2 regions of the Mesorhizobium sp. M0045 genome follow, and region 2 is predicted to be linked to the other one. Evidence: predicted binding sites of a transcription regulator. Region 2 holds the regulator's gene; the other holds the start of a gene.
What was found. Region 2 encodes PhoB, which activates phosphate uptake and scavenging genes when phosphate is short. Its sites were predicted from a motif close to TGTCATNNANCTGTCAT; they were not measured.
Positions count from the first base shown of each region.

Region 1: a site for PhoB is predicted at 1,668-1,684, ahead of NKJ72_RS00315 (esterase-like activity of phytase family protein). Genes of this name have one in related genera too.

Region 1 is NZ_JAMYUY010000001.1:61,070-65,485, reverse strand. Features, by position in the region: gene NKJ72_RS00315 (esterase-like activity of phytase family protein) at 102-1,580, opposite strand; gene NKJ72_RS00310 (LacI family DNA-binding transcriptional regulator) at 1,890-2,915, opposite strand; gene NKJ72_RS00305 (Gfo/Idh/MocA family protein) at 3,110-4,144, shown strand; gene NKJ72_RS00300 (sugar phosphate isomerase/epimerase family protein) at 4,144-4,416, shown strand, end outside.
Region 2 is NZ_JAMYUY010000003.1:136,648-141,063, forward strand. Features, by position in the region: gene pstA (phosphate ABC transporter permease PstA) at 1-209, shown strand, start outside; gene pstB (phosphate ABC transporter ATP-binding protein PstB) at 206-1,009, shown strand; gene phoU (phosphate signaling complex protein PhoU) at 1,042-1,749, shown strand; gene phoB (phosphate regulon transcriptional regulator PhoB) at 1,766-2,455, shown strand; gene NKJ72_RS05630 (ROK family protein) at 2,465-3,709, opposite strand; gene xylF (D-xylose ABC transporter substrate-binding protein) at 3,994-4,416, shown strand, end outside.

The DNA.
Region 1 (4,416 bases), on a different contig from region 2:
ACACAATCCTTGTGCCGGCGAGCCGCAACTGAAGGGCCCGACCGTTCGATCGTGCCAGGCAGGCGGACGCGTTCGGCGCGTCCGCCTGCCTGGGGGTGTCGCTACTTCCCGGCGAGGCCTGGAAGCGTGACCTGATAGACTAGGAACATCGTGTCGACATCGGCGCCATCTTCGGCCTTGTAGGCCGCGCCGACCTGGAAGCCGTCCTGGGTGAGAAAGTCATTGTCGTTGGCGACGAACAGGAAATAGTCGTCGGGCCGTGTTGGATCGAGGACGCTCACCACCGACATCGCCTCCCACTTCTCCGAAAGGTTGTTGCGGTCATTGGGCGCGCCATTGTGCAGCCCGAAGCGGCCGAGCTCGGTCTTGTCGTTGATGTCGATGAACGGCGTCAGCTTGGCCGGCGTCACCGAGGGATCGAGCTCACCTTTGGGCGCAACCGGCTTGTCCTTGTCGAACTCGGTGCCGGCGATGTCGGTTGCCGCCGACACATCGACGACGCTGATCTCGCGAAAGAGCGAGGTGTCGCCCTTCACCCCCTGGCCGTTGCCGCTGTCGCGCGCCAGCATCAGGAAGGTCTTGTCCGACAGAGCCACGATTTCGCTCTGCGCGGCAATCTTGGTCTTGCCCTTGGCATCGGTGAACACCGGCAGCGGCACGACATATTCATGCGCAAGCTTGAGTTGGGCCGGATCCGAGGCATCGTAGACCAGCGCGCGCGTGTTCTGGCGCGTCGAAGCGGAATCGCCGCCATCCTGTCTGGGGGCCGATTGCAGCACAGCGATCAGGAACTTCCCGTCCGGCGTCAGTGCCATGCCTTCGAGGCCCTGGTTGTTCTGACGGCCGGTTTCGGGATCCGTCGGATCTGGGTCTGCCGCGCCCGGTCCCGGATTGTTGGACGCGAAGTTCGGCGTTCCATGACGCATCGGGACAAGCGCCGCCGGCGACTGCGTTGCCGACATCAGACGCCCATCGGCGGAGAAGTGGTAGATGTTCGGACCATATTCGTCCGAGATGAACATGGTGCCGTCGGGCAGCCGCACGATCGCCTCGTTATCGAGCGCGAGCTTGCCGTTGGCTTCGGGCAGGATCGGCATGTCGTCGGTCGCGGCGCGCACGCCGTTGAGCGGATCGAGGCCGGTTGCGTCGGCGCCCTTGTCGTCGGTCAAAAGCATGGTGTCGGCAAGGGTTGCCTTGAGGCCGGACTGTTCCTGGCCGGCGGCTGGTGCCGCACCCGGTGCGATCGGGGCGAATTCGATGGCAATCGTGTTGATGCGCGGACGGTAATCGGTGGTGCCGACGACATTGTAGCCACGATCCGGCAGCAGCCACAGCGAGCCCTTATAGCCATCGGCGCCATGCGTCCAGCCGGCAGCGTCGATCGCCATGCCCGAGCCGGAGCCAAACGTCTCGCCGAACTTGTCCCTTTGGCTGGCCGGGATGCGACCGACACCGACCAGGCCCTTGTTGACGAAGCTGACGCCGCCGACGGTCGCTGCGTTTTCAGCCAAGGCCGGAGTCAAGGCGGTGAACATCGCCAGCGCGACCGCGACGGACGCGTTTCGGTGCAGGTTTTTCATGGAAATCCTCTTTGTGACAAAACAGCCGAAGCGGGCGTCGCATCGACATGCCGCCAGCGCTTTCCGAAAAAGGTCTAGGACGCGAACATGATACTTGCGTGACAGAGGGCGCTTGTTCCTTCATCCCCTTGTGGGAGAAGGTGGATCGGCGCGCAGCGCCGAGACGGAAGAGGGGTGCTGGACGGAGTGCCTCGGTGCCGAGCTGGAGCACCCTCATCCGACCGAGCTGAGCCTGTCCTCTGGCTTGCCGAAGGCAAGACCCGTGGGCTCGGCCACCTTCTCCCCAAGGGGAGAAGGGAAGTGCCACGGTCAGTCGCTGTCGCGCGCGATCAGCTGCAGCGGCCAGACTTCACGGATGATGCGTGCGCCTTCGGCGCCGGCATAAGCCGGGATCGATGCCAGCAGCATTTCGGCCAGCCGCTCGCCCATCGGCTCCAGCGCCGGGCGGAAGCCGGTCAGCGCCGGCGAAAAATAGCGGCAGAGCGGGGTGTCGACGATGACGATCACCGCGATGTCGTGGCCGGGCTTGATGCCCGCCTCGGCCAAAGCCTTGCAGCCGCCAAGCGCCATCGCGTCATTGTTGAAGATGATGGCGGTCGGCGGGTCCTTGGAGCGCATGACCTTCGGCGTCACCGCGTAGCCGCCTGCCTCGTTGATGAAGCCGTCGGCGATCAACTCGGGGTCGAATTCGATGCCGTGCCGCCGCAACGCCTTGCGATAGCCGGCGAGGAACAGATAGCCGAAATTGAGATCGAGCGACGGGCGGATGGCCGCGATGCGGCGGTGACCGCGCGCGACAAGACGATCGACCGCGTCAGCACCGGCTTTTTCGAAGTCGAGGTCGAGCGAGGGGTAGGCATCGCCGCCGGAGCGGCTGCGGCCGAGCGTCGCGAACGGGAAACCGGCCTGGGTCAGATAGTCGATGCGCTCGTCCTCGCGCCGCGTCCAGGCCAGCACCACCGCATCGGCCCGCCGGGTCTCGACGACACGGCGCAGGCGCTCCTGCTGATAGTCGCCCGGCGCGCCCATCACCACGATCAGGTCGAGTCCGCTTTCGGCGAGCTTGGCCTGCAACCCGGTCAGGAACGGAATGAAGAACGGCTCGCCATATTCCTGATCGCCCGGATGCGGCTGCAGCATGAAGGCGATCGAATGGGTGGCGCCGCGCCGCAAACTGCGGCCGGACTGGTTCGGCGAATAATTCAGCTTCTTGGCCGCATCGAGCACGCGCTGGCGTGTGTCGGCGTTGACGTCGGCGCGGCCGTTGAGCGCGCGCGACACCGTGCCGATCGAAATGTTCAGGTGACGCGCAAGGTCGTGAATGCTGGACGCCAAAGGACAGTTCTCCCCCTTGCTTGGCTAGCACCGGCTGCTGTTCAGGCCAAGCCGGCATCACGTTTTTCGCTATCGGCCGATTGACATTCTACGCCATCGGGTGTGTTCTCGTAAACGTTTACGGAAAACATTCACGGCCCTGCCGTGAACGCCGTGACGATCGGTCTGGAGGGGCCGAGAGGGAGGAGCACTGGATGATCAATGTCGTCCTGGTCGGCTGCGGCGCCATGAGCAAGGCATGGCTCGATGCAGCCAGGCAGATCGACGGGCTCGCCATTGTCGGCCTGGTCGATATCGATGTCGAACGGGCGCGGGCGAGGGCGCGCGAATACGAGCTTTCGAGCGCCATCATTGGAACCGACCTCGACGCCGTGCTCGACCAGACCAGGCCCGACGCGGTATTCGACGTGGTGGTTCCCGCCGCTCGCCGCGAGGTCGCGCTTTCCGCCTTTGCCCATAATTGCCACCTGCTGACCGAAAAGCCACTCGCCGACAGCCCGGACAATGCGCGTGCCATCGTCGAGGCCGCCCGCAGCGCCGGGCGTATCCATGCCGTCGTCCAGAACCGCCGCTATGTCGCCAATGTCAGGCGCATCCGGCGCTTTCTCGATTCCGGCGCCATTGGTGCGCCAACCAGCATCCATGCCGAGTTCTTCGTCGCGCCGCATTTCGGCGGCTTTCGCGAGGAGATGCGTCATGTGCTGCTGCTCGACATGGCGATCCACACATTCGATGCCGCCCGCTACATGGCGGCCGGCGAGCCGACCGGTGTCTATTGCCAGGAGTGGGAGCCGGCCAATTCCTGGTATCGGCAAGGGTCGTCGGCGACCGCAAGCTTCGACCTCGGCGGCGGCAAGCTGTTCACCTATGCCGGCAGCTGGTGCGCGGCCGGCTTCCGCACCAGCTGGGACAGTACATGGCGGATCGTCGCAGAGCGCGGCAGCATTGTGTGGGACGGCGAGGACGGGCTGAAGGCGGAAATCGTGCAGCCGGTCCGTGAAGGCCTGTTCGACCGCACCGAACCGATAGCCGTGCCGCCGCTCGACCCGGCCGATCGCGTCGGCGGCCATCTCGGCATCATCCAGGATTTCGTCCGCGCCGTCGAGACCGGCACCGAGCCGGAGACGCGCGGCGCCGACAACATCAAGAGCCTGGCCATGGTTTTCGCTGCGATCGAGAGCGCCGAGACCGGGCGCCGGGTCGCCATCGCTGCACAGGAAGGATCATGATGCCAAACCCGCTGCTCGACATCAGGATTGGCACAATGGTGCGGGCCAATCTCGACGACCCGGCCGCCTATGTCAGGCAGATCCTGCCGCTCGGCTTCGAGAGCATCCAGCCGTTCTTCTGGCAGACGCTGGGCGGCAAGGACATTCCGCGGCTGGCGGGCGAGATCCGCGAGGCGATCGGCGACGCCGATGTCGTCGTCTCGTCGATCGGCGTGTTCGGCAATCCGCTGGAGAGCGGCGAGATCGATCGCGGCGTGCTCCAGGCGTGGGAA
Region 2 (4,416 bases):
TGCTCTTCACCGCGCTCAACAACCAGTTCTGGAGCAGCAATATCAACGCGCCGATGGCCAGCCTGCCGGTGACCATCTTCCAGTTCGCTCTCAGCCCTTACGAGGAATGGCAGCAACTGGCGTGGACCGGCGCACTCATAATCACCCTGACGGTTCTGGGCTTGAGCATCCTCGCCCGCAGCCTTACCGGACGCAGAGAGGACAGATGACACAGATGTTGTCCCCAGACATGACGATGACCGAAACGGTCACCGAGAAGACGAAGATCGAGGTCAAGAACCTCAACTTCTACTACGGCCAGAGCAAGGCGCTGAAGGACATCAGCCTGTCGCTGCCCGAGCGCAGCGTCACGGCCTTCATCGGCCCTTCGGGTTGCGGGAAATCGACGCTGCTGCGCGTCTTCAACCGCATCTACGAGCTCTACCCGAAACAGACCGCCGAGGGGCAGGTGCTGCTTGACGGCAAGAACATTCTCGACCGGTCGCAGGATCTCAACCTCCTCAGGACAAAGATCGGCATGGTATTCCAGAAGCCGACGCCGTTCCCGATGTCGATCTATGAGAACATCGCCTTCGGCGTCAGGCTCTACGAGAATCTCGGCAAGTCCGAGATGGACGGCCGCGTCGAGCAAGCGTTGAAGCGGGCCGCGCTGTGGAGCGAGGTCAAGGACAAGCTAAACGCCAGCGGCTTGAGCCTGTCCGGCGGCCAGCAGCAGCGGCTCTGCATTGCCCGCACCGTGGCAGTGAAGCCGGAAGTCATTCTGCTCGACGAACCGGCTTCGGCCCTCGACCCGCTGTCGACGGCCAAGATCGAGGAACTGATCGACGAGCTGCAAGCCGACTACACGATCGTCATCGTCACCCACAACATGCAGCAAGCGGCGCGCGTGTCGCGCCAGACCGCCTTCATGTATCTGGGTGAACTGGTCGAGTTCGACCGGACCGAGAAGATATTCACGTCGCCCCGCGAGAAGCGCACGCAGGACTACATCACCGGCCGCTTCGGCTGAGCCGTTCCGATCATGCATATGAGGACAGGACCATGGGCGAACACACAGTCGCTTCTTTCGACGAGGATCTCGAGCAGATCAGCAAGCTGATCCGCGACATGGCCGACCTCGCCGGTTCGATGGTCGGCGGGGCGACCAAGGCCCTGTTGAATTCCGACAACGTGCTGGCGCAACGCGTCGTCTCCGACGACGCCATCATGGATGCGCGTCAACGCGAACTGGACGATCGCGCCATCACCCTGATCGCCAAGCGCCAGCCAATGGCTCACGATCTGCGCCATGTCGTCGGAGCGATCCGCATGGCCGGCGACCTCGAACGCATCGGCGACCTTGCCAAGAACATCGCCAAGCGTGTGAGCGCGGTCGGCCTCAGCGTCACGCCGCGCGACCTATCGCATTCCATCGATGCGATGGCGCAGCTAGTGCTCATCCAGGTGCAGGGCGTCATCGAGGAATATGCTGCAGGCGATGCGGCCGCGTTGGCCAAGCTGCGCGCCGCCGACGAGCGCATCGACGTCAAATACACGTCGGTGTTCCGCGAGCTGTTGACCTACATGATGGAAGATCCGCGCAACATCACCGCTTGCACGCATCTGCTGTTCTGCGCCAAGAATCTCGAGCGGATCGGCGACCATGTCACCAACATCGCCGAAAATGCGTATTATGTGCTGACCGGCGAGCAATTGCCGGTCAATCGTCCGAAGCAGGACGAAACGACAATGCCTGCACCGGTGACATGATGGGGGTGCCCAGCCGATGATCGCACCACGCATAATGGTGGTGGAGGACGAGGAGCCGTTGGGCGTGCTGCTCCGCTACAATCTCGAATCCGAAGGCTACCAGGTCGAGGTGGTGACACGCGGCGACGAAGCCGAGATCCGTTTGCAGGAAAATGTGCCCGACCTTCTGGTGCTCGACTGGATGATACCGGCGGTTTCCGGCATCGAGCTCTGCCGCAGGTTGCGCGTGCGCCCCGAAACCGAGCGGCTGCCGATCATCATGCTGACCGCGCGCGGCGAGGAGAGCGACCGGGTGCGCGGTCTTTCGACCGGCGCCGACGACTATCTGGTCAAACCGTTTTCGACACCGGAATTCATGGCCAGGGTCAAGGCGCTGCTGCGGCGCGCCAAGCCGGAAGTGCTGTCCAGCGTGCTGAAGGTCGGCGACATCGTGCTCGATCGCGAATCGCACCGGGTTTATCGCAAGAAGAGCGAGATCCGGCTCGGGCCGACCGAATTCCGGCTGCTCGAGTTCATGATGCGGCATCCGGGCCGCGTCTTCTCGCGTAGCCAGTTGCTCGATAATGTCTGGGGCGAGACGATCTATATCGACGAACGCACCGTCGACGTGCATGTCGGGCGGCTGCGCAAAGCCGTCAATAACGGCCGCATGCCGGATGTCATCCGCACCATCCGCGGCGCCGGCTATGCGATCAGGGAAGATTGACCCGCCTGGTCAGGCGACGTTCCTTCTGACGCCGGGCCTCATTTGCGCGCCCGGCGCGAAAATCTCCTGGTCGACGAAGCTTAACGCCCGCATCGCGCAGCCTTCGCGGATCAGCGGCAATTCGTTTGGCTCGGTGTCGAAGGAGATCGAGCCCGAATGCTGGCCACCGGCGGTCTGGGCGATGGCCTTGCGCAAGGCCGGCTCGATCAGATCGAAGGCAGCGGCACTGGCGCCGACCATCGCGACCGGTGCTGGATCGATCAGCGCGAACAGCGAGCCGAGACCGAAACCCAGCGCTTCGCCGGCCTTGCGGTAGGCCTCGCGTTCCGGCCCATCCTTCTCGCGCGCGCGGGCCGCCAGAGCGCGCATGTCGGCGTCGCTGACGTCGGCGATAGGTTCGCTGTCTTCGCTCATCTGCCTGGCGTTGCGCCAGATGGCATAGTTGCCGGCATAGGCTTCGACGCAGCCGCGCCGCCCGCAACGGCAGAGCGCTCCGCCCGGACGATGGATCATGTGGCCAAATTCGCCGCCCGAGGAATGCGTCCCGGTGAACAGTTCGCCCTTCAGCACAAGCCCCATACCGATGCCATGCGAAAGCAGGATGGCGATGAAGTCGTCGCGATAGCGATCCGGATCGCGCCAGCGCAAAGCCACCGCCATCATATTGCAGTCGTTCTCCACCGTGGCCGGGATACCGAATTCGTCCTCCAGCATGTCGGCAAAGGCGATGTCGGTCTGCGGCGTGATCGGCGACCACAGCATGGCGCGTGCAGGGGAGTCGGTAATGCCCTGAATCGCCAGGGCGATGCGGGCGACACTGCGGACGTCAAGGTCTGGGTCCTCAAGCCGGCGCCGGACGATGGCCCTGCATTCGCGGATCAGTTCGTCGCGCGGCATGGTCAGCGTGTCCAGCCGGCGCTGTTCCTCGGCGACCACCTGTCCCGCATAGTCGATAATGGCGGCCGACAGGAAATTCAGCGACAACACCACGGTCAGCACCGCCGCCGCTTCCGGGTTGAGGGCGAGGCCGACCTGCGGACGACCGCGTTTCAACGAAACGGGCTCACTTGCCTTGCTCTCGGCGAGGATGCCTTCCCGTATCAGGTCGGAGGAGATCGCCGATATGGTTGAATGACTGAGGCCGGTGGTGGCTGCGATCTCCGTACGCGATGGCTGGCCGGCCCGGCGCACCGCCGAGATCACCATCGCCCGGTTGCGCCGGCGCAAATCGTCGTGGCGGATTCCGACCGACATCGTTTTGCTTTCCTCCCGGTTGCCGCGGCCGCTCATGAACCGGAAGCCGTCGGTAATGTCCGACAAATAGTGTCAGATGCGGCAAATAGTGTCAGATGCAGGTGGCGCTGTCATCGTTTATTCCGACGCTCGAAAAAACTCGCAGAGTCATCAAAATCCATCACAATCGATGTTGACAGCAGCCGGAGATCGGGCCAGTATTTTTTCGAGGCTCGAAAAAATTAGAGCTTCCAAGCTGGTCGTTGAGCAATTAGTCACGCCGTACGCGGCGCAGGGAGGATATGATGAAGAGATTCACGACCGCCATTCTGGCGGGTGTCGCCATGACGCTGGCGCTGGCGTCGGTGGCGCAGGCGAAAGACAAGGTCATCGGCGTTTCCTGGTCGAACTTCCAGGAAGAGCGCTGGAAGACCGACGAGGCCGCAATGAAGGCGGCCATCGAGGCCGCCGGCGACAAGTATATTTCCGCCGACGCACAGTCCAACCCCGGCAAGCAGCTCACCGACGTCGAGAGCCTGATCTCGCAGGGTGCCAATGCGCTGATCATCCTCGCACAGGATGCCTCGGCCATCGGGCCGGCCGTGCAGAAGGCACTGGACGAAGGCATCCCGGTCGTCGGCTATGACCGGCTGATCGAGAACAAGGACGTGTTCTATCTGACCTTCGACAACAAGGAAGTCGGCCGCATGCAGGCCCGCGAAGTCTTC